Linked DNA regions of Sinobacterium norvegicum. The protein of the gene in region 4 interacts with the protein of the main gene of each other region in a pairwise test. Links are inferred from orthologs where the notes say so. Each region holds a gene or a part of one and is shown on either strand. Other genes may lie near its edges.

Region 1 (4,435 bases), 500 kb from region 4 along the record:
AAACTTTCTTGGTCAAGCTCCTCAGTGGTACAAGCTAAGTATTATCGCCATGCTTATCATTAACCCTATCCTCTTTATGACTGCCGGACCATTCATTACCGGCTGGGTGCTGATTGCCGAGTTCATCTTTACCCTAGCCATGGCGTTGAAGTGTTACCCGTTACAGCCGGGTGGTTTGTTAGCTATTGAAGCGATTGCCATTGGTATGGCAACCCCTGAAAGTGTTTACCACGAGGCTCTCGGCAACTTTGAAGTCATTATGTTGTTGATGTTTATGGTGGCCGGTATCTACTTCATGCAAAGCCTGCTGTTATTCGTGTTTACCAAAATACTCCTGGGAATACGCTCTAAAGTAATGATATCTTTGCTTTTTTCTATTGTTGCCGCAGTCCTCTCTGCCTTTTTAGATGCATTAACCGTCACCGCCGTGTTGATTACTGTCGCGCTGGGTTTTTACAATGTTTACCACAAGATTGCCTCCTCAGAAGGCGAGCACCGAGCTGACGACCAAAACGTCAAAGATGCCTACCGCGCCGACCTGAACCAATTTCGCTCATTTCTCCGAAGCCTGTTAATGCATGGCGCCGTTGGTACGGCATTAGGTGGTGTCTGCACCCTGGTTGGCGAACCGCAAAACCTATTGATCGCAGCCAAAACAGATTGGACGTTTATCGAATTTTTTCTCAAAATGGCACCGATTACAATGCCGGTTCTGGCTGCAGGCTTGTTATTGGTGGTGATACTCGAAGTTACCAAGACCTTTGGCTATGGTGCCAAACTCCCCGACTCAGTCCGCGAAGTACTTATTGCCTATGATGATGAACAAAACGCTAACCGCACATCCCGCGATAAAGCGGCGCTGATAGTACAGGCATTGGTTGCTGTATATCTGGTTATTGGCTTGGCTACGCACCTGGCTCCAGTGGGGCTGATCGGCTTAAGCGTTATCGTATTATTGACTGCCTTTAACGGCATTATTGAAGAGCATCAAATTGGCCACGCCTTCGAAGAGGCCCTGCCTTTTACAGCGTTATTAATTGTTTTCTTTGCCATTGTTGCTGTTATTCACCAGCAACACCTGTTCCAACCTATTATTAATTATGTATTAAGTTTGGACAGTAACATCCAACCGATCATGTTCTTTGCTGCTAACGGCGCACTTTCGGCCATCAGCGACAATGTTTTTGTCGCCACGGTGTATATCAATGAAGTAAAAGAAGCCTTTGACATGGGAAGTATTTCTCGCGACCAATTCGAGAAGCTCGCTATAGCGATTAACACAGGAACTAATATTCCCAGTGTGGCGACACCTAATGGCCAGGCAGCATTCCTGTTCTTGCTAACCTCTGCCGTTGCACCGCTATTACGCCTATCCTATGGCAAGATGGTCATTATGGCCTTCCCTTATACCATTGTCTTGAGCCTGGTGGGTGCTGTTATGGTCATCAACGTACTCTAAGAAAAAGGGTTGGCACCTGCCGGCGCCAACCCTTTTTTATCTATAGCGAATGCTTTATCCCAACCAGACGCAGTTACCGCCGCTCTTTTTATCCAACTTCTGCAGATAAGCCTCGTGGTCATCGAGCTCACGGCTACTTGGCTTCACGATCAGCAGGTCATCAGCCGTAGCCAACCGCTCTATTGCTGTTACTTGACTATCCCCCCCCTCCTTACCTGATAAGCCCAATTGAGTCTGACCGCCAGTAATAGCCAGATAGACATAGGCCAACATTTCTGTATCCAGCAAGGCGCCGTGATTATCCGGCGAGCGAACAGTTGCCAACTCTTGCAGAGTCAGCGGCTGGCCACGGCCATTGGCACCGGGGTTGAGGTGCAATGTTTTGTAATCAAAAGGATATTCGGCATAACGCTTGACCAAACGGTCGAGCGTGGTATTCGTTTTCATGCCAGTGACCATATCGCTCATGGCATAGGTGTTAGTCACCTTCCAGCTGTCATCAACGGGGGCGTGGCGATAGCCGTTTAGCTTAAGTTCATGATTGATAAACTTCATATCAAAGGGGGCATTGTGGGCTAACAATTCCGCTTTATCTGCGCCATCGGTGCCGGCCAAAAATGCCATAAAGTCATCAGCAATATCTTCAAAATATGGCTTGTCGAGCAAAAAATCATCGCTGATACCATGCACTTTGGCGGCATCCTCGTCGACTTTTCTTCGCGGATTGATGTAGACATGAAACTCACGCCCCGTAAATCGGCGACCGATCATCTCTATGCAGCCAATTTCGATAATACGGTGGCCGAGTTCTGGCTCTAGCCCCGTCGTTTCTGTATCGAGAAATACCTGTCTCATAGACACCTTAATTATTTAGCTATTTTACTGATGCCACGATTGGCAAGTTGGTCAGCAAGTTCGTTGTCGGGATGGCCGCTATGACCTTTGACCCATTTCCATTCAACCTGATGACGTTTAACCTGATCATCGAGTTGCTGCCAAAGGTCGGCATTCTTAACCGGTTTTTTAGCGGCAGTTTTCCAACCGTTCTTTTTCCAATTAACCATCCACTCGGTAATACCCTTGCGTACATATTGTGAGTCTGTGGTCAGCACAACCTGACAAGACTCTTTCAAGGCTTTTAAGCCTTCAATAGCTGCCATTAACTCCATACGGTTGTTGGTCGTATCTGCTTCACCACCACAGAGCTCCGTTTGATGCTCGTTATAGCGCAGCATGGCACCCCAGCCACCTGGTCCGGGGTTACCCTTGCAGGCTCCATCGGTGAAAATAACAACTTTTTTCAATGTTTATCCTTAGTGTTTTGTCTGACGATCAGTCTAACGCTTGTCTATGGCTGAGCCAATCTTTGTTGTTGCCACACCGCCAAATATTGGAATATCGAAGCCACCTCGAAGCTTTATAAATTTAGGCTTCAACGGTGTTAATCGCTGTACCTCTTTTATCGCTTCCGCCACATAAATGCCACCACCTGGTAGCTGAAACCTAGCTGCAATTTGGCTGTAAATCATCGAAGCCGATATAACCGCCTTGATGTTAGTGGGCAGCTCATAACAGTCGAAACGATGTACCGGGCTGCCAAAACCGAGAAGATTGAGCCAATCATCGAGCCGGCGCAAACCGATTGGGCGCGCCCTAACGCGATCTGCTTGGCCTACCCCTTTGATGACGGTGCTCAATCCAAGCAAGCTATAGGGATTAATACCGAGAATAATAACACGCCCGTGTGGAACCAATACCCGCTGTACCTCACGAAGCATCTGATGCGGATTTTTTGAGAATTCGAGTACATGGTGAAGAATCACCACATCGACTGACTCCGTGGCAATAGGCAGCGACTCAAACTCCGTGGTAATGCAATATTCAGTTTGAGTACTATCGGGGAAACAGTTGAGGCTGAGCTTTTGGTGTATACGGCACTCGGAATAAAGCTCGGCGTTCTCCAGGCTCGACATCTGAATAAGGCTATGACCAAAATAGCCTCGAACCCGGTCACCGGCCAAGGCCTGCTCTTGGCAGAGAAGGTGTCGACCAAAGTTGGTTGTAAACCACTGTTGCAACGGTTTTTTGCTGACCTCTAACACTGGCCTTGGTGAGCCAAAACGCATCTTACTCAATGACCTGCACCTACTGGGGATTATTGAGCACAATAATAGAACACAAAACAGCAGCTGAATAGACTCTATTAACTATCGAACTCTGTGATTAATTAGCATAAAGTATACGCCACATCTGTGAGACTTAACGGCGGAAATACATGCAATCCATTGACAGAATTGAAGCGTTTAATGATAACTATATCTGGTTGCTGAGTAACGCCGGCTTGGCTGCTGTTGTCGACCCGGGTGATGCGCAGCCTGTCATTGAGCGACTGCAAGATCTCAATCTTAAACTCACCACTATTTTAATCACTCACCACCACCTCGACCATGTTGGTGGTATCGAAGAATTACGTAAGGCCTACCCCGACGTAACGGTTTACGCACCCCATAACAGCCCCTATAAACAGGCGGATATCAGTGTTGGCCAAGGTGATGATGTCGATGTTTTAGGCGACATTTATCAGGTTATTGGTGTACCAGGCCACACCCTCGACCACATTGCCTACTTCAATCTTGGCAGTGATAATCGACCCACGCTTTTTTGTGGTGACACCTTATTCGCAGGTGGTTGTGGCCGAGTTTTCGAAGGCACCTACGCGCAGATGCATCAATCATTGTCATTACTTGCTGAGCTGCCGGGAGAAACCGCCGTCTATTGTGCGCATGAATACACCCAAGCTAATCTGCTATTTGCACAAGCCGTTGAACCCAACAACACGGTGTTGGCCGAGCGTGTGATCAAGGTTGACAACGACAGGGCTAATAACATTGCAACCGTTCCTACATTTATTAGGACAGAACTGGCCACCAATCCATTTCTACGCTGTAATCAAGTCTCTGTCATTGACGCTGCTAC
Region 2 (4,211 bases), on a different replicon or contig from region 4:
TTGTTCATGCCTTTTCTGGCTATGAAAAAAGAGTGCAAAAGCAACTACTTGAGCAAATTGAACTCAAGTCGATGCAGCACCTCTTTGGTGATGTTTTAGTTCCCACTGAAGAAGTTGTTGAGATTAGAGCAGGGCAGAAGCGAAAGAGTGAGCGTAAGTTCTTTCCTGGTTATGTCCTGGTCGAGATGGAATTGTGTGATGAGTCTTGGCACCTGGTAAAAGAAACGCCGCGTGTTATGGGCTTTATTGGTGGTAAGGCTGATCAGCCAGCGCCAATCAGTGAGGCAGAGGCCAATGCTATTCTTCGTCGTGTTGAAGATAGCAGTGAGCGTCCTAAACCGAAGACATTGTTTGAGCCCGGCGAAATGGTTCGGGTTGTTGATGGGCCGTTTAATGACTTTAACGGTACTGTCGAAGAAGTGGATTATGAGAAGAGTCGTATTAAGGTTGCAGTATTGATCTTTGGTCGCTCGACTCCTGTAGATTTGGAATTTGGTCAGGTCGAAAAGGCTTAGATCAACTCTTTATTGGCGTAGTTACGCTGTTACCGGGGAGCACTGCTAGGCAGTGCGTTTGCACCCAAAGTGGAGAATCGCAATGGCGAAGAAAGTAGAAGCTTACATCAAGCTGCAAGTTGCAGCTGGTAAAGCAAACCCAAGCCCACCAGTTGGTCCAGCTCTTGGTCAGCACGGTGTGAATATCATGGAATTCTGTAAGGCGTTCAATGCTCAAACCCAGAGCATGGAAGCTGGTCTGCCGATTCCTGTCGTTATCACTGTTTACAGTGATCGCAGCTTTACCTTTATTACCAAGACTCCTCCTGCTGCCGTATTGCTTTTCAAAGCAGCTGGTATCAAGGGTGGTTCAGGTACACCAAACTCAAAGAAAGTCGGTACGGTTACTCGCGCTCAGCTTGAAGAAATCGCTACTACTAAAATGGCTGATCTAACAGCTGCAGATATGGACGCTGCTGTTCGTTGTATCGCAGGTACTGCTCGCAGTGCTGGTTTAGAGGTGGAGGGTTAAGTCATGGCTAAACTTACAAAACGTCAAAAAGCAATTAGCGAGAAAGTTGAGCCAGGTAAGCAGTACGCAATCGACGAAGCCGTGGCTTTGTTGACTGAGCTGTCTACTGTTAAGTTCAAAGAGTCTGTTGAGATTGCCATCAACCTTGGTGTTGATGCACGTAAATCTGATCAGAACGTTCGCGGTGCAACTGTTATGCCTCACGGCACCGGTGCAGATGTCCGTGTGGCTGTGTTCACTCAAGGCGCAAATGCAGAGGCCGCGAAAGCAGCTGGCGCAGAATTCGTCGGTATGGACGATTTAGCGGCCGAGATCAAAGGCGGCATGATGGATTTCGACGTTGTCGTCGCAAGCCCAGATGCAATGCGTGTTGTTGGCCAGCTTGGTCAGGTTCTAGGTCCTCGTGGTCTAATGCCTAACCCTAAGACTGGTACAGTGACTCCTGATGTTGCTACAGCGGTTAAGAACGCTAAGGCTGGTCAGGTGCGTTATCGCACAGATAAGAAAGGTATTATCCATGGCGCCATCGGTAAAGTCGGTTTCGACACCGTTGCGATCAAGGAAAATATTGAAGCTCTAGTTGTTGACCTTAAGAAAGGAAAACCAGCTTCAGCCAAGGGTGTTTACCTTAAGAAGCTGACGCTGACGACTACAATGGGTCCAGGTTTGGTGCTTGATCAGGCCAGCCTAGAGCTGTAATTTTTTACTGTCCAGGCTTTCGGGTTTGGATGGCAAAAGAACTTTGGGGTCTTTAGTTTAGACTGAAGGCCATCAAAGACCGCAGGTGTGAAAGCTTAATCGACTACGGTTAGCCTGCGTAGATGGTGTAATGATTGATTTATCAATCTCTATACTGAAATTGCATATTTAGACTTAGTTTGAATATGCGTGGATAGATCGACTAACCCCGATCATATTTCAGGAGAAATCTTGTGGCATTAGGACTAGAAGACAAAAAAGCGATTGTCGCTGAAGTCCAAGAAGCTGCTGCAAACGCTCTATCTGCTGTAGTTGCCGATGCACGTGGTGTATCAGTGACAGATATGACGGCGCTACGTAGCGAAGCACGTGAAGCAGGCGTAAGCCTCCGCGTTATTCGTAACACGCTAGCACGTCGCGCGGTTAAGGGAACTGATCTAGAGTGTCTTACAGACACTTTTAGCGGTCCTACTCTAATTGCATTTTCTAACGAGCACCCAGGTGCCGGCGCACGCATTCTTAATGCATTCGCCAAAGGAAATGACAAGCTAGAAGTTCGCGCAGCAGCATTTGAAGGTGAGTTGACAGATGTAACTCTGTTAGCAAGCTTGCCGACATACGACGAAGCAATTGCTAAGTTGATGAGCGTTATGAAAGAAGCTTCTGCTGGTAAGTTGGTTCGCACACTTGCGGCCCTACGTGACCAGAAAGAACAGGAAGCAGCATAAGTTATATTTAAATAACTTGCTGTTTCATTAAGATTTTAACGAACGAAAGTTCCCAAAGAAATTAGGATTTGAAAATGTCTTTGACCAAAGAAGATATCATCAACGCCGTAGCCGAAATGTCTGTAAAGGACGTTGTTGAGCTAATCGAAGCGATGGAAGAGAAATTCGGCGTATCTGCAGCTGCTGCTGCCGCTGCACCTGCTGCTGGTGGCGAAGCTGCCGCTGAAGCACAGACCGAGTTTGACGTAGTATTGACAGCTGCTGGCGATAAGAAAGTTAACGCTATCAAAGCTGTTCGTGCAATCACTGGTCTAGGTCTGAAAGACGCTAAGGCTATGGTTGACGGTGCACCTTCTGCAATTAAAGAAGGCGTAACCAAAGAAGAAGCTGAAGAAGCTCTTAAGCAGCTTGAAGAAGCTGGTGCATCTGCAGAGATTAAGTAATCTCGTGAATGCATAAAGCTTTTCGCAAGAAAAGCAGAAAGGCTGACGGCAATTTCGCCGTCGGCCTTTTGTCGTCTCTAACAGGTAATACTGACTGAAGACAAAAAAGTTAGCTGGTATGAGGAAGTTTAGCCAACTTCTGTGGGAAAGAATGAAGCGCGCAAGTGGTGGCGTTTTAACCCAAGCCAATTAGAGATTTCAAAAAACTACTGGGGAGTACTGATGGCCTACTCATATACTGAGAAAAAACGTATCCGTAAGGATTTTGGTAAGCTACCACATGTTAAGGATATTCCTTATCTGTTGGCGATTCAGCTAGATTCTTATCGCAATTTCACCCAAAGTGGTATTGCCGCAGACCAGCGTCAAGACACCGGTTTGCATGCCGCCTTTAAATCGGTCTTTCCTATTGTTAGCTACTCTGGCAGCGCAGCGCTTGAGTATGTTGACTACGCCCTCGGCGCTCCAGCATTTGATGTTGTTGAGTGTCAATTACGAGGAGTTACCTATGCCGTACCTCTTCGTGTCAAAGTACGTCTGATTATTTATGATAAAGATTCTGCCAGTAAGTCGATAAAAGACATTAAAGAGCAGGAAGTCTACATGGGTGAGATCCCATTAATGACTAATAACGGTACCTTTGTAATCAACGGTACTGAGCGAGTTATCGTTTCTCAATTACACCGCTCCCCAGGTGTATTCTTCGATCACGACAAGGGCAAGACACACTCGTCTGGCAAATTGTTGTATTCGGCCCGTGTTATTCCTTACCGTGGCTCATGGTTAGATTTTGAATTCGACGCCAAAGATTTGGTCTTTGTTCGTATTGACCGTCGTCGTAAATTGCCTGCTACTGTATTGTTGCGTGCTCTGGGTTATAACTCAGAAGAAATGCTTGAGATGTTTTACAGTGCTGACACCTTTACTCAGGCGGAAGACGGTCATTACGATCTTGAGCTTGTGCCTGAGCGCCTACGTGGCGAACCAGCAGCGCTTGATATTCTCGATCCCAAGGGTAAATTGATTGTCGAAGCGGGTCGCCGTGTAACCGCTCGTCATATTCGCCAAATTACCAAGGCTGGCTTGACGACGCTGAAGGTGCCCGCCGAGAATGTTATTGGTCGTGCGCTGTCTAAAGATGTTATCAACACCGAAACCGGTGAAGTGTTGCTTGAATGTAACACCGAGTTAACAGAAGAAGCGTTGGCAGCGATTAGCGAAGCTGGTGTTAAGTCCTTCTCGACCATCTATACCAATGAGCTGGACTGTGGTTCGTTCATTGCAGATACCTTGAGAACAGACATTACCCGCAGCA
Region 3 (4,327 bases), on a different replicon or contig from region 4:
TGGCATTACCGTCACGATCCTCAAAGGTACCAAACTGCGACGCCTGATCACCAAAATTGATCGGACACCAGGCCCAATAAACGCCGGGCTCATTATTCATCAGACCCGGTGCGCCACCAGCAGGCTCTCCTACCGGGCGAACACCCCATGATTTATCACGGGTCGCATAAGCCTTGTTAACCTCGGTGCGTTCGCCGTCGATGATAAAATGCCCCTGCCAATGCCCCAACTGAGTAAAGCGGGTGTTATGCATAATCAGATGGCCATCATCATGCATAATATTTTTTGGCTCCTGATGCGGGGCAGAAATAGCGGTGAATAACAGGTCACAGGTGATGTTGTGCTCGTTTTCGGTTAGTCGTACACGTATCTGTCGCATCGGCTCTACAACCTCAACGCTTAATGGCCCGACAGCGGTATCCAAACGCTCCTTTGGGGCACGTCGCGAGGCATGAAAAGCAACTTGCTTATCCCCCATGGCAACACTGAAGTGACCATCCATTACCCGACGATTGGGGTATAGACCAAGTCCTATTTCAAACAGAAAAGTATCTTCATCGAAACCGTTAAACCAGTATCGATCATAGAAATTACGATCACTTTGCGAGGGCTCCGCCACGGGCTCGGCGGTTTGGTGTATGCAGTAGTCATCGAAACTGGTAATCATTGCTATCCCCTGTCATCTATTGTTATTGGTTATTATGGCAGCCGTAAACTCACAATACTATCGTATAGGGAGCATAACAAGCTGCATGACCGATGGTTAATAGAAGCAGGCGGAAGAACACCGGTGGCTTTTTCATCGAGGGAAAATCAGGTAAAGTTGCCTTCCGCTATTTTTACCAAGGTTATATACCGTGAGCCGTTTTACTATTCCCGTCTGCCACGTCGATGACATCGATCACGAGAGCTCTAAAGGCTTTGAGATTGGCGATCTAAACTTCTTTGCTGTTAAGCGCGATGGCATAATTACGCTGTTTCAAAATAATTGCCCCCACCTCGGCGTGAACCTCGAATTTCAACAGGATCAATTTCTCGATGCCGATAACTTCTACATTATGTGCTCAACCCACGGCGCCTTGTTTCAACCTGAAGACGGCAAATGTGTCTATGGCCCATGCCAAGGCCAAAGCCTTATCTCCGTTGACTTTGAAGTGATTGAGCAGCAGATCCATATCGCTGAAGCCGCGACAGCTATCGCCTAGCTGTTAAAGTGTAAGCGACGATCAATGGTAATGGCCTTGGGTGTGATACTGGCCCTATAGGCAATCACCTCCACCCCCGCAGCCATCGCTTCTAAGAGGGTTTGGCAGTAGCTGGGGTCAATATCGCGGGCCGGCTCAACCACCTCGATACCCTCATGCTGAACGCAGTAAAACAACACCGCTCGGTACCCTTCTGCAACCATTGCCATCAACTCCCGTAGGTGCTTTCGACCACGATCACTGACGGCATCAGGGAACTGGCCGATGCCATTCTCTCTCAACAAGGTCACGCTTTTGACCTCGACATAACACTTGCGGCGCTGGGGGGCCGACAGCAGAAAGTCGATACGGCTATTCTCGAGCCCATAACGTGCCTCTCGAACCACCTGAGAATACCCCGCCAATTCTTCGACAACACCCTCAGCCAGCGCTTCCGCCAGTAAGTCGTTGGCAAAGGCGGAATGAATACAGGCTAACGACAATCGTGCCGGGCTATTATCCAACACCTGTTGATGGTCAATTTCAGCCAACACCCAGCCATGCTTGTACTTTCGTTTGGGATTGTCACTGATGCTAAGCCAAACGCGCTCACCCGGCATGGCACAACCTGTCATCTTGCCCGTATTGGGGCAGTGAGCAGTAATGATTTCACCATTGAGCAGCTCGACATCGGCAAGAAATCGCTTATAGCGCTTGATCAGCCTGCCTTCCACCAGTTCGGGCAGCCTCATGTCAGCACCTTGCTAAGCCGCTCGACCGCCTGTTCGAGCTTCTCCATACCGGTGGTATAGGCAAAACGTACGTGACGATCAGCCAAGTGTCGACCAAAGTCCACCCCCGGGGTTAAGGCAATACCATGTTGCTCGAGCATATCGACGCAAAATTGCTGGCTATTATTACTGAAGCGACTGATATCAGCATACAGGTAAAGACCACCGGCGGGCTTATTCGCGATATTGAAACCTAGCTGACACAGTTCAGGGTAAAGAAAATCACGGCGCTGCTTGAAGATGGCCTTGCGCTGATTGAGGATCTCCCGCGTTTCATCCTTAAAACAAGACAGCGCTGCATATTGTGCCGGTGTCGACAGCGATATAAACAGATTCTGCGCCAGCCGTTCCATTTCCTGCACCGCATTCTGGGGAGCAACCAACCAACCCAAGCGCCAACCTGTCATACCAAAATATTTGGAAAAGCTATTAATCACAAAGGCCTGATCCGTATGCGCCAGAATACTGGCAGCGTGATCATCGTAATCGAGGCCATGGTAAATCTCATCGGCCACCAAATAGCCTCCTTTAGCAGCACATATTTGATACAGCGCTTCGAGTTCCTCTGCCGATAAGATCTCCCCTGTTGGGTTGGCAGGACTCGCCACCATGGCACCGATGGTTTGCTGCTGCCAGTGCTGCTCTAGATGACGGGCCTGCAGTTGAAAACGGTCTTCAGCTCCGACCGGAATCAATTGAGCATGGCCCTCAACCAACCGCAGGAAATGACGATTGCAAGGGTAGCCTGGGTCGGTCATTAACATCGACTTGCCCGGGTCCATCAACAACGCTGCGATTAATAGCAAGGCACCACTGGCACCCGCGGTAACCATAATCCGCTCCGGCGCAATATCGAGACCATAATCCGTTTGGTAATAGCCGCTGATGGCTTCTCTCAACGCCGGTATCCCTGCAGCCGGTGTATAGCCAGTATGGCCGTCCATTAAGGCTTTCGCGCCAGCGAGACGAATAGGCTCGGCGGTGGTAAAATCAGGTTCCCCTGCCTCTAAATGCAGAATGTTCCTACCTTCAGCCTCTAATTGCTTGGCACGGGTTAATACTTCGACGACTCGAAAGGGCTCAATATCATCCATTCGGCGGGAAAAAGGCATGGCAACGTCTCTGTTATCTTGTTTATCTGGCCATATTAACAGATCTGATCATCCTCTCACCCCAGCAAACACTGTCCACACCGGCACAGCTGTATAAAAAACAACCAGAAAAACACTTTTCCCCGTCATAATTTGAATTTTTTAGTCGCCGAGGTCAAGAAACAGCAATAGCCGACAATAAGCTATGGCTTAAAGCCTTGTGATTTGATAGCTTTACCTCCCTGTTGAAATATCTTGATATTGAGCTGTGATTATTTACACTCTTTTAATGGGTATGTGGAATTAAAAGTACTGTCGAGGCGTCATTTAAATGCCAAATAAAGAAAATTCTTCATTCAGTAGTTTCGTGCCCTACGAGGCAGCTAAAGATGAAGAGTACATGGGTGAACCCCAGAAAGAACACTTCCGCGATATCCTACGCGCCTGGAAAGCGGAGCTGATGGAAGAAGTCGATCGCACCGTTTCGCACATGAAAGACGAGGCTGCCAACTTCCCTGACCCTGCCGACCGCGCAACCCAGGAAGAAGAGTTCAGCTTAGAGCTGCGCACACGGGACCGCGAACGTAAACTGATCAAGAAAATTGATAAGACTTTCGAACTTATTGAAAATGATGATTACGGCTTCTGCGATTCTTGCGGCATTGAAATTGGTATTCGTCGACTCGAGGCCCGCCCAACAGCGACTCAATGTATCGATTGTAAGACGCTTGATGAAATCAAAGAGAAAACTCAGCGCCTTTAACAACTTTTGCTAGGTCGCCATATAAACGCCATTGCCTACCTTGTTAAGCAGTGGCGTTTTTGTTTAAGCAGCTGATATGACAAATAAACACTCCCAAGACAATGATGATAGCACCGCAGTCATCCCCCCTTATGTTGGCCGTTTTGCCCCCTCGCCAACCGGCCCGCTTCATATGGGCTCACTGATTTCCGCCCTGGCCAGCTTCTTAGACGCCAGAGCACACCAGGGTGAATGGCTGATCAGAGTAGAAGATATCGACCCACCAAGAGAGATCGCTGGCGCCAGTGAGAACATTATCGCCTCACTCAGCGCTCATGGCCTACATTCTGACCGTCCGATTTTGTTTCAACACAGCCGGCTTGATGCCTATCAAGCCGCACTGCAAACACTGCAGCGCCAACAACTGTGCTTCCGCTGCCAATGTTCGCGAACACAATTAAAGGGCAGCGACATCTATCCGGGGCACTGCCGTTATCGCACGATAGACGACAGCATTGC
Region 4 (5,449 bases):
GCAAGCCTAATAGACCTGCGCCCCGCATCAACCTTAGAAACAAGGTTTCAACCTGATCATCCAAGTGGTGACCGGTAAACACAACGTCCTCAGCGGCCAAATGTTGCGCTATCGCCCGATAGCGCTGCGCCCTTGCCTCGGCCTCAACACCCTTGCCTTGATTAATGACATCGACTCTTTCTATCACCAGATCGCAGCCCAGCTGGCGACAAAAATCGGCGCACTCTTGCTGCCACTGACTGGCGTTAGCACTTAAACCGTGATTGATATGGATGGCGACTAAGCGGGGTTTTGTTTGCTGAGGGCTCAGCTGTAGAAATAGAGCGAGAGAGTGAAGCAAGGCGACGGAATCGACTCCGCCGCTGAGCGCTACCCACCAGGTGGGCGCGTCAATCAACTGCTGACATTGTTGTTCAATATCATCCGTCAGCAGTTGATTCATCGAAGTACCGTTACTAATCGTTGCCGTAGGACATCAGACGGGTATAGCGATCTTCAAGCAATTGCTCGAGTGGCTTTTGTTGCAACAGTGCCAACTGATCAACCAGATACTGCTTAATATTGCCGGCCATCTGCTCCAGGTCACGGTGAGCGCCACCTAATGGCTCCGGGATGGTTGCATCGACAATACCCAGCTCTTCTAGAATACTGGAGGTTAAACCCATTGCCTCGGCAGCCAATGGCGCCTTCTCTGAGGTTTTCCAGATGATGTTAGCGCAACCTTCAGGCGAGATAACAAAATAGGTGGCGTATTGCAGCATAACTAAATGATCACCAACGCCGATACCCAAAGCGCCACCTGAACTGCCTTCACCGATGACCACGTTAATAATTGGCGTACCCAAATCGGACATCATTTCCAAGTTTTTGGCAATGGCCTCACTGATACCACGTTCTTCAGAATCGATACCGGGATAGGCGCCCGGGGTATCGATAAAGGTAATCACCGGCAATTTGAAACGCTCGGCCATTTCCATCAAACGCAGCGCCTTGCGATAACCTTCAGGCTTGGGCATGCCGAAATTACGGGCAACCTTATCCTTAACACTACGGCCTTTCTCCTGACCAATAACAACAACAGGGAGGCCATCGATACGGGCTAAACCACCAATAATAGACTTGTCGTCACCGAAGTGTCGATCGCCATGAAGCTCGTCAAAATCTTCGAAAATCAACGGGATATAATCATTGGTATAAGGGCGCTGCGGATGACGCGCGACCTTGACGATATCCCAGGGGGTCAACTTAGAATAAATGTCTTTGGTGAGCTTATCGCTCTCAGCCTTCAGCGCATTGATCTGTTCGCTGATATTGATATCGTGATCGGCACCGACGAGACTGAGCTCGTCAATTTTCACTTCTAGCTCAGCAATCGGCTGCTCAAAATCTAAATAATTTGGATTCATCGTATTTCTTTCTACTGTCTAACGTTGGTCACAGAGGTGAAAACACTCTATGACAGCCAAAATTTGTGATGCTAACCATACGGCAATAACCCTGCCTAGTCGATAGTAAAACACCGCCGGCACAGGGATTTTTTGTCGTTTTTGTGCTCGCTCACATGTGTTCATAGAACACAAACAACACTCCCAAGACTAGCTTACATTTCACCTAGAGTTAACTTTTATCGAGCAGGATTAGCCATAGTAAAGACTGACATTATCCATACCAAAGCGCTCGCCAAGCCGCAACATCGTGGCATCGTCCGGGATGACTTTCCACGTATCAGCCAAGGACAAACGTGCCTGAGCACCGCTCTGATGATAATCAATAAACACCGGGCTGCCATCTGTCGAGGACTGACCATCCTCACGATGACTCAGAATACCCTCTAGCTCACTGCTAAAGCCTGGGTGGAAGTCTTGTCCGTCACATTGAATCAGTACGCCTTTAGCGTATTGCTGTCGTGCCTCGAAAAAGGTTGTCACCGATTTAGCCTGGACTTTTTGCGACTCAGAATAGTCGTCATACTTAACATTACCCTCAATCACGACAATGCTGTCCTTGACCAACTTTTCGCGATAATCGGCAAAGCACTCGGCGAATACCGCCACCTCGATTCGGGCGCTGCGATCATCGAGCACAACAAAGGCAATATTGTCGCCTCTCTTACTCCGCATTGTTCGCACGTCGACGATCAAGCCAGCAATAAACTGCGGGTGTTTTTCAGGCCTTAAATCGACGATTCGCTGACGTACAAACTGACGAATTTCTTTTTCATAATCGTCAATTGGGTGACCGGTAACATACAGGCCCAAGGTATCCCGCTCACCATCCAAGCGCTCACGGCCAGTCCAACGGCGGACATTACGGAAATCGCCATAGGGATCATCGGTGGTCGAGCTGCTGACAACATCACCAAACAAGTCCATCATGCCGGCATCGCTATTGTTTCTGCTCTGCTCAGCCGCTTTGACCGCCTCGGGTAACGCAGCCATCAATACTGGACGATCGACACCCAGCTGATCGAAAGCACCGGAGCGCACCAATGCTTCCAGTGCCCGCTTATTTACTTTACGCAAATCAACTCGCGAGCAAAAATCGAACAAGTCCTTAAACGGCCCGTCTTTTCTCGCCTCCAGCAGGCTCTCGACAGGCCCCTCGCCCAGACCTTTAATAGCGCCAAGGCCATAGACGATTCGTCCCTCTAAATCGACGGTAAACATATAATCGCCGAGGTTGACGTCAGGCAAAATCAACGCCTGATTCATCCGCCGACACTCTTCGACGAAGATAACGATTTTATCGGTGTTCTGTAATTCCGAACTCATCGTAGCCGCCATAAACTCTGACGGGTGATGTGTTTTCAACCAGCAGGTTTGATATGACACCAGAGCATAAGCGGCAGAGTGCGATTTGTTGAAACCGTAGCCGGCAAATTTTTCTACCAGATCAAATATCTTCATCGCCAGGTGGCCATCGATCTCTTTCTTTACAGCGCCCTCCTCAAAAATTGCGCGCTGCTTTGCCATCTCCTCTGGCTTTTTCTTACCCATGGCTCGACGCAACATATCGGCGCCACCAAGGCTGTAACCAGCCAGTTCCTGAGCGATCTGCATAACCTGCTCTTGATACAGGATAATGCCATAGGTCGGTCGTAGTATTGGCTCCAGACACTCGTGCTGATACTGCACATCAGGAAAGGATATCTCCTCCCGCCCATGCTTACGGTTGATGAAGTTATCCACCATTCCTGACTGCAATGGACCGGGGCGAAACAGCGCCACCAAGGCGATAATATCCTCGAAGCAATCGGGTAACAAACGCTTAATCAAATCTTTCATACCGCGGGATTCTAGCTGGAATACCGCCGTCGTCTCAGCTCGCATCAACAACTCAAACGTGTCTTTATCCTCGAGCGGTATCGCCATGATATCGAGGGGGTCTTTGCCCTCTCTCGCCAATTTTGGGTCGATCATCTTCACCGCCCAATCGACTATCGTCAGCGTCCGCAAACCGAGGAAGTCAAACTTGACCAGACCGGCGTCTTCTACATCACCCTTGTCATATTGCGTGACCAGGCCATTGCCATCTTCATCACAGTAAAGTGGCGAAAAATCAGTCAATTTCGTCGGCGCAATAACCACGCCACCAGCGTGTTTACCGACACCGCGTATGGTTCCCTCAAGCTGCTTAGCCATCGACCATATTTCGCCAGCTGAGCTATCGGTATCGACAAAATCCCGCAGCGATTCCTCTTGCTCAAATGCCTTGCTTAGCGTCATCCCCACTTCAAAGGGAATAAGCTTTGATAGCTTATCCGCCAAGCCATAGGGCTTGCCCTGAATTCGCGCCACATCTCGCACCACGGCCTTAGCCGCCATCGTGCCAAAGGTAATAATCTGGCTGACCGCGTTACGGCCATAGTTATCGGCCACGTATGAGATAACCTTGTCGCGGTTATCCATACAAAAATCGACATCGAAATCGGGCATCGATACCCGTTCAGGGTTCAAGAATCGCTCAAACAGCAATTCATATTCCAGGGGGTCCAAATCGGTAATCTTTAACGCGTAAGCCACTAATGAACCGGCACCAGAACCCCGCCCAGGGCCAACCGGAATACCATGGTCTTTACCCCATTGAATGAAGTCCATAACAATTAAGAAATAACCGGGAAAGCCCATCTGCAGAATAATATCGAGCTCGAAACGCAGCCGCTCTTCATACTTAAGCCGGGTTTTGTCAAAGCCCTCAACCGAGGTATCAAATAGAAACTCTAAACGCTCCTCCAAACCCTCGTAACAAATTTTGCGGAAGAAGGTATCGGTGGCATCCCCTCTTGGAATCGGATACTCCGGCAAAAAGTAGGTGCCGAGCGCCGCCTCGGCCGTACAGCGCTTGGCAATCTCGACAGAGTTAGTAATAGCGCTGGGAATATCGGCAAACAAAGCCTGCATCTCTTCAGCGCTACGTAAATACTGTTCGGCACTATACAGACGCTCACGCTTCGGATCTTCTATTTGCACCTGGTCATAAATACAGACTCTGGACTCGTGTGCCTCAAAGTCATCCGCATCAATAAAGCGCACATCGTTGGTAGCCACCACAGGAATACCGTTAGCACGAGCAAGCTCAACCGCACCATGAACATGCTCCTCGTCACCGGCGCGCCCGGTGCGATGGAGTTCTAGGTAATAGCTATCCGGGTATAAGTTTTGCCAGTAGCGAGCCTGCTGTGCTGCCAACTCAAGATCGCCGGCCAGGATCGAGCGACCGACATCGCCGAAACGACTACCACTCAAGGCAATAATCCCCTCGTGATAAAACTCCAGCCATTCACGCTCAATAACGGCAATATCACGGTCCTGACCCTGCTGATAGGCCAGCGAGATAAGTTCGGTGATGTTACGATAACCCGTGTTATTACGAGCAAACAGTGTGAGCAAACTCGGTTCGCTGCCATCCGGCGAGCGAACATAAAAATCACAGCCATAAATCGGCTTAACGCCGCTTGCTTGAGCCGCCTTTTGAAACTTTACCAGGCAGTAAAAATTACAATGATCAGTAACGGCAACCGCCGGCATGCCCATTTGCGCCACCTTGGCGACCAGGGGTTTTAAGCGGACTAATCCGTCGATCAGAGAGTATTCTGTATGTAGTCGAAGATGAACAAACTGGGTCATTAACCGTTCCGGTGTTAACTGTTTTGAAGAGCCCGTTGAACAGGGCCAAATGAGCGACGATGCTCTACCAATACACCATGATCGGCAATCGCTTGCAAATGCTGTTTTGTCGGATACCCCTTGTGGCCGGCAAAACCGTACTCAGGGTGGCGACGATCAAGCGCGACCATCTCTCGGTCTCGCGTCACCTTGGCTATAATAGAAGCAGCGCTGATTTCAGCCACTTTGCCATCGCCTTTTACAATCGCCTCGCTATCATAACGCCATACTGGCGTACGATTACCGTCGACCAGCACCTTGCCTGGTTCAATGGCCAAACCCTC
Region 5 (4,349 bases), 890 kb from region 4 along the record:
GGTATTAGCTATACGTTCAGCATGATTCCCGAGTCGCTGGGTAAGACCGAGCAGGGGCGCATCGACAACCTCGTGGGCTTGCTGGACGGGTATTTCCATCACACCGCAGAGCGCGAGGGCGGTCAGCACATCAACGTCAACGTACTCGACCGTGATACCCTGGTGCATGCAATGGATCACCCCGAAGAGTATCCGTCGCTGACGATTCGCGTGTCGGGTTATGCTATTCGCTTCAACTCACTCACCCGTGAGCAGCAGTTGGAAGTGATCTCGCGGACCTTTACTTCTAAGATGTAGAGGTGTACGGCAGCCCTCGCCTGCGGGGGCTGTTTTGTGGTTAATTGGCTGAGTTTTCAAGGAGGTTGTTGATGACTGTTGGGCGTATTCATTCGATCGATTCCTTTGGTACTGTCGACGGGCCGGGCTTACGTTTTGTGGTGTTTATGCAACACTGCGAAATGCGCTGTCTGTACTGTCACAACCCCGATACCTGGAGTGCCAAGGGCGGAATTGAATATAGCGTTGAACACATCATGAGCAAGCTGCGCTCGGTCAAACCTTTTATCAAAACCGGCGGCTTGACGGTTTCCGGTGGTGAGCCGCTGTTGCAGGCGGCCTTTGTCGCCGAACTGTTTGAGGCCTGTCGTAAAGAGGGTATCGATACCTGTCTCGATACCAATGGGTTTATGAAGGTGGTTGAGCCAAAACTGTTGAACCGCCTGTTGGATGCGACGGATTTGGTGCTGTTCGATATGAAGCAGGCCGACCCGGAAAAACATCTGAAATTGACCAAGGTTTCCAATGCGCCGGTACTGGACTTTGCGCAGTTATTGGCTGAGCGTAATCAGCGTCACTGGCTGCGTCACGTGGTGGTGCCCGGTTGGACTACCGCCCCCGATGATTTCGAGACTCTGCTGGATATTATCGAAGCCCAACGGCACTGTTTGGAATTGATTGAATTACTGCCTTATCACCAGTTGGGTGTGCACAAATGGCAGGTGATGAACGAGCCCTATGAGTTGATTGCCACCGAGCCGCCGCTGCAAAGTGAGATGGCGCTGCTGAGCCAGATGGCGACCGACCGAGGCTTCAAAGTACTGGCCTGATTGCCAGCGCTGCAACGGTGTTGGTTAGAGCCGCTATTATTGCCTTTGATATCGCTGTTTAGCGCTTCTGTTTTGGTAGTGACTGTGTAGAATAGACTGTTATTTTCAATCATCTACCCAGGATGTCAGAGACTCAATGAGCTATCAGGTACTCGCCCGTAAGTGGCGACCAAAAAGCTTTAGCGAAATGGCCGGTCAAGAGCATGTGCTCAAGGCGCTCATCAATGCCTTAGACCGCAATCGATTACACCATGCCTACTTGTTTACCGGCACCCGTGGTGTCGGTAAAACCACTATTGCGCGGATCTTAGCCAAGTGCTTAAACTGCGACAAAGGTGTGACCTCAACCCCCTGTGGTGAGTGCTCCCCCTGCCAGCAGATTGCCGAGGGGCGTTTTATCGACTTGATTGAGGTCGATGCGGCCTCGCGCACCAAGGTCGAAGACACCCGCGAGTTACTCGATAACGTCCAATATGCGCCGACGGCGGGGCGTTATAAGGTGTACCTGATCGATGAGGTGCACATGCTATCGAACAGCAGTTTCAACGCGCTGTTAAAAACCCTGGAAGAGCCGCCGCCACACGTGAAGTTTCTGCTGGCAACCACCGATCCGCAGAAGCTGCCGGCGACCGTATTGTCCCGCTGCCTGCAGTTTAACCTCAAGAATATGTCGCCCGAGCGTATCGTCAAACACCTCGATTATGTGCTCGGTGAAGAGCAGATCGAGTTTGATGAGCAGGCGCTGTGGTCGCTAAGCCGCGCCGCCGAAGGCAGTATGCGTGATGCTCTCAGTCTCACCGATCAGGCCATTGCCTATGGCTCCGGCCAGGTGCGTGCCGATGATGTGACGATGATGTTAGGCACCATCGATCAACATGCGGTGTATCGCTTGCTGTTGGCATTGGCGGCGCAGAACGGCGCACAATTGCTGGCGGAAGTCGCCTTGATGGCCGAGCATGCCGCCGACTTTGGCTCGGCGTTGGAGGAGATGCTCAGTGTCTTGCACCGTCTGGCTATCGCTCAATCTGTTCCTGCGGCGCTCGACAACAGCCACGGTGATCGACAGCGCATCATCGAGCTGGCCTCGCAGATGACGGCTGAGGATGTGCAATTATTCTATCAAATGGGCCTGGCCGGTCGTCGCGACATGCCGATGGCGCCCGATGCCCGTTCCGGTTTTGAAATGTTATTACTGCGGATGCTGGCCTTTAAGCCGGTCGGTGTCGCCGAACTGCCACAGCAAACCTTGGCGCAGACAGCGGCAGAGGCCCCCGCCGCAGAACCCATTATCGAGCAGGCTGCCCCGCCGCAGGAGACAGCTGCAGTAAAAAAGATTGAACCCACGCCGGTCGCATCAAAGCCCAGTGATACACCGCCGTGGGAAACTCAGCCTGAGGCCGCGAAGCCTGTGGTCAGTGCTGCGACAGCCATCGAGGAAACGGTGGCCAGTCCAGCGGCACTCGCCGAGCCAGTCGCGGTTGTTGAGACACCGGTTGTTGAAGAGGCGCAGGGGGTGGTTGCTCAAGCCGAGACCCTGATGCGCCAAGCCGCCTCTCACTCCTTAAAGGAAATGGTGGCCTCGGTAGATCAGGTGTCTGAACCAGTAAAGGTCATTGAAAAACCTGAGCCGGCGGTGGCAATCAACACTCCGGCTGAGGCTGAAAAACCGGCTTCATCGGTGGCCGACATGTTGGCCAAGACGGCACCGGCAGAAGTGTTGCCGGTATCGCAGCCGGCGGCGAAAGTGGGCGCCGACCGGGTGGCGGTGGAAGACCGATTACCGCTGACCGCCGAACATTGGTCGCAGCTGTATTTACAGATGCCGCTCAACGGTGTGTTACGGAATATCGCCTCCAACTGTGTATTGCAGAGCTTCGATGGCAAGCAGGCCGATTTCATCCTCGACCAGAGCCAGGCGACGTTGTTTAACGACGGACACAAACAGCGTCTGGCCGGTCACTTGAGTGATTACCTGCAGACACCAATCGGTGTCGAGATTACCGTCGGGGCGCTGACGGCTGAGAGTCCTGCGCAGCAGCGTAGTCGTCATCTTGCCGAGCAGATGAGGGCGGCGGTTGAGTTAATCGATAACGACCCCAATATAGCCTTATTAAGACAGCAATTTGGTGCTGAGGTGTTGCCAGAAAGCATACGCCCAGTGATGACCGACCCCGCTTAACGTCGGTGAGTTAACAGAGTTAAAAAGGAAGTAGCGTTATGTTTAAAGATGGAATGGGCGGCTTGATGAAACAGGCCCAGCAGATGCAAGAGAAGATGGCTGAGGCGCAGCGTCGTCAGGCTGAGGCTGAATATGCCGGTCAATCCGGTGCCGGCCTGGTTGAGGTGGTGATGACGGGTCGTCACGATGTTAAGCGCGTCAGCATCGACGACAGCCTGATGTCTGAGGACAAAGAAATGCTAGAGGATTTACTGGCGGCGGCGGTGAACGATGCGGTTCGGCGCGTCGAGGCGGCGAGCCAGGATGTGATGAAGGATATTACCGGTGGGATGGATATTCCCGGCGGTTTTAAAATGCCGTTTTAACGATGAGTTTTAGCCCTCTGATCGAACAGCTGATTACCTCTCTGCGATGTCTGCCCGGTGTCGGGCCTAAATCAGCCCAGCGCATGGCCATGCAATTATTAGAGCGTGACCGCGACGGCGGCCGTCAGCTCAGCGAAGTACTGGCGGCAGCGATGGACGGTGTTGGCCGCTGCAGTCAATGCCGCACTTTTACTGAGCAGGATACCTGTCAGTTATGTTTGTCGGTGAAGCGCAACCGGCAGCTGCTCTGTGTGGTGGAAACCCCGGCCGATGTGCTGGCGATAGAGCAGGCCGGCGGCTTTAATGGCTGTTATTTCGTGTTGATGGGGCGGCTATCGCCCATCGATGGTGTTGGCCCGGAGCAGATCGGTGTCGACAAGCTGATGGCGCTGGTGCAGGAACAGCAGGTCACCGAGGTGATTATGGCCACCAACCCGACGGTTGAGGGTGAGGCCACGGCTTATTATATTGCCGAGCAGCTACAATCCCGCGGCGTTATTGTCAGCCGTATTGCCCACGGAGTTCCCCTCGGTGGTGAGCTCGAATATATTGATGGTGGCACGCTGGCCCATGCCTTGGCGGGTCGTAAGGTCATCGAATCATAATGCATATGCACAACGGAATAGTAGAAATTATTTATGTCAGATTTTCTGTGGATTAACAGTGCCGAGCAACTTGATACGCTGGCGCAGCAATGGT

The links.
Region 1: the proteins of dnaE (region 4) and L9P87_RS01835 interact in binary tests that used the Escherichia coli proteins (3 or more experiments, as listed by UniProt). The link is inferred for Sinobacterium norvegicum from one-to-one orthologs.
Region 2: the proteins of dnaE (region 4) and rplL interact in binary tests that used the Escherichia coli proteins (3 or more experiments, as listed by UniProt). The link is inferred for Sinobacterium norvegicum from one-to-one orthologs.
Region 3: the proteins of dnaE (region 4) and L9P87_RS11800 interact in binary tests that used the Escherichia coli proteins (3 or more experiments, as listed by UniProt). The link is inferred for Sinobacterium norvegicum from one-to-one orthologs.
Region 5: the proteins of dnaE (region 4) and dnaX interact in binary tests that used the Escherichia coli proteins (3 or more experiments, as listed by UniProt). The link is inferred for Sinobacterium norvegicum from one-to-one orthologs.

The regions. Positions count from the first base shown.
Region 1 is NZ_CAKLPX010000001.1:405,540-409,974, reverse strand. The notes cover bases 415-3,412. They hold L9P87_RS01835 (exonuclease domain-containing protein), read right to left. Parts: upstream 2,315-3,412; coding sequence 1,514-2,314; downstream 415-1,513. Other genes in these bases: L9P87_RS01825 (class I SAM-dependent methyltransferase), read right to left, coding at 2,797-3,412; rnhA (ribonuclease HI), read right to left, coding at 2,326-2,763; nhaB (sodium/proton antiporter NhaB), read left to right, coding at 415-1,459. Also shown: more of nhaB, read left to right, coding at 1-414; more of L9P87_RS01825, read right to left, coding at 3,413-3,585; gloB (hydroxyacylglutathione hydrolase), read left to right, coding at 3,735-4,435. UniProt on the Escherichia coli protein: DNA polymerase III is a complex, multichain enzyme responsible for most of the replicative synthesis in bacteria. The epsilon subunit contain the editing function and is a proofreading 3'-5' exonuclease.
Region 2 is NZ_CAKLPX010000006.1:5,049-9,259, forward strand. What follows is about bases 1,438-4,211. They hold rplL (50S ribosomal protein L7/L12), read left to right. Parts: upstream 1,438-2,527; coding sequence 2,528-2,896; downstream 2,897-4,211. Other genes in these bases: rplA (50S ribosomal protein L1), read left to right, coding at 1,438-1,725; rplJ (50S ribosomal protein L10), read left to right, coding at 1,959-2,453; rpoB (DNA-directed RNA polymerase subunit beta), read left to right, coding at 3,119-4,211. In the rest of the region: transcription termination/antitermination protein NusG, read left to right, coding at 1-515; rplK (50S ribosomal protein L11), read left to right, coding at 598-1,026; more of rplA, read left to right, coding at 1,030-1,437. UniProt on the Escherichia coli protein: The binding site for several of the GTPase factors involved in protein synthesis (IF-2, EF-Tu, EF-G and RF3). Is thus essential for accurate translation.
Region 3 is NZ_CAKLPX010000002.1:604,996-609,322, reverse strand. Bases 1,011-3,900 are described here. They hold L9P87_RS11800 (pyridoxal phosphate-dependent aminotransferase), read right to left. Parts: upstream 3,088-3,900; coding sequence 1,933-3,087; downstream 1,011-1,932. Other genes in these bases: dksA (RNA polymerase-binding protein DksA), read left to right, coding at 3,398-3,829; sfsA (DNA/RNA nuclease SfsA), read right to left, coding at 1,202-1,936; L9P87_RS11810 (Rieske (2Fe-2S) protein), read left to right, coding at 1,011-1,205. In the rest of the region: L9P87_RS11815 (Rv3169 family protein), read right to left, coding at 1-667; more of L9P87_RS11810, read left to right, coding at 858-1,010; tRNA glutamyl-Q(34) synthetase GluQRS, read left to right, coding at 3,906-4,327. UniProt on the Escherichia coli protein: Shows aminotransferase activity with methionine and histidine as substrates, and to a lesser extent also with phenylalanine.
Region 4 is NZ_CAKLPX010000001.1:904,219-909,667, forward strand. Bases 1,438-5,449 are described here. They hold dnaE (DNA polymerase III subunit alpha), read right to left. Parts: upstream 5,127-5,449; coding sequence 1,638-5,126; downstream 1,438-1,637. Other genes in these bases: rnhB (ribonuclease HII), read right to left, coding at 5,141-5,449. Also shown: tRNA lysidine(34) synthetase TilS, read right to left, coding at 1-442; accA (acetyl-CoA carboxylase carboxyl transferase subunit alpha), read right to left, coding at 456-1,406. UniProt on the Escherichia coli protein: DNA polymerase III is a complex, multichain enzyme responsible for most of the replicative synthesis in bacteria. This DNA polymerase also exhibits 3' to 5' exonuclease activity. The alpha chain is the DNA polymerase catalytic subunit.
Region 5 is NZ_CAKLPX010000001.1:18,344-22,692, forward strand. What follows is about bases 852-3,763. They hold dnaX (DNA polymerase III subunit gamma/tau), read left to right. Parts: upstream 852-1,242; coding sequence 1,243-3,285; downstream 3,286-3,763. Other genes in these bases: pflA (pyruvate formate-lyase-activating protein), read left to right, coding at 852-1,106; L9P87_RS00095 (YbaB/EbfC family nucleoid-associated protein), read left to right, coding at 3,324-3,650; recR (recombination mediator RecR), read left to right, coding at 3,653-3,763. In the rest of the region: pflB (formate C-acetyltransferase), read left to right, coding at 1-297; more of pflA, read left to right, coding at 369-851; more of recR, read left to right, coding at 3,764-4,255; rnd (ribonuclease D), read left to right, coding at 4,289-4,349. UniProt on the Escherichia coli protein: Part of the beta sliding clamp loading complex, which hydrolyzes ATP to load the beta clamp onto primed DNA to form the DNA replication pre-initiation complex.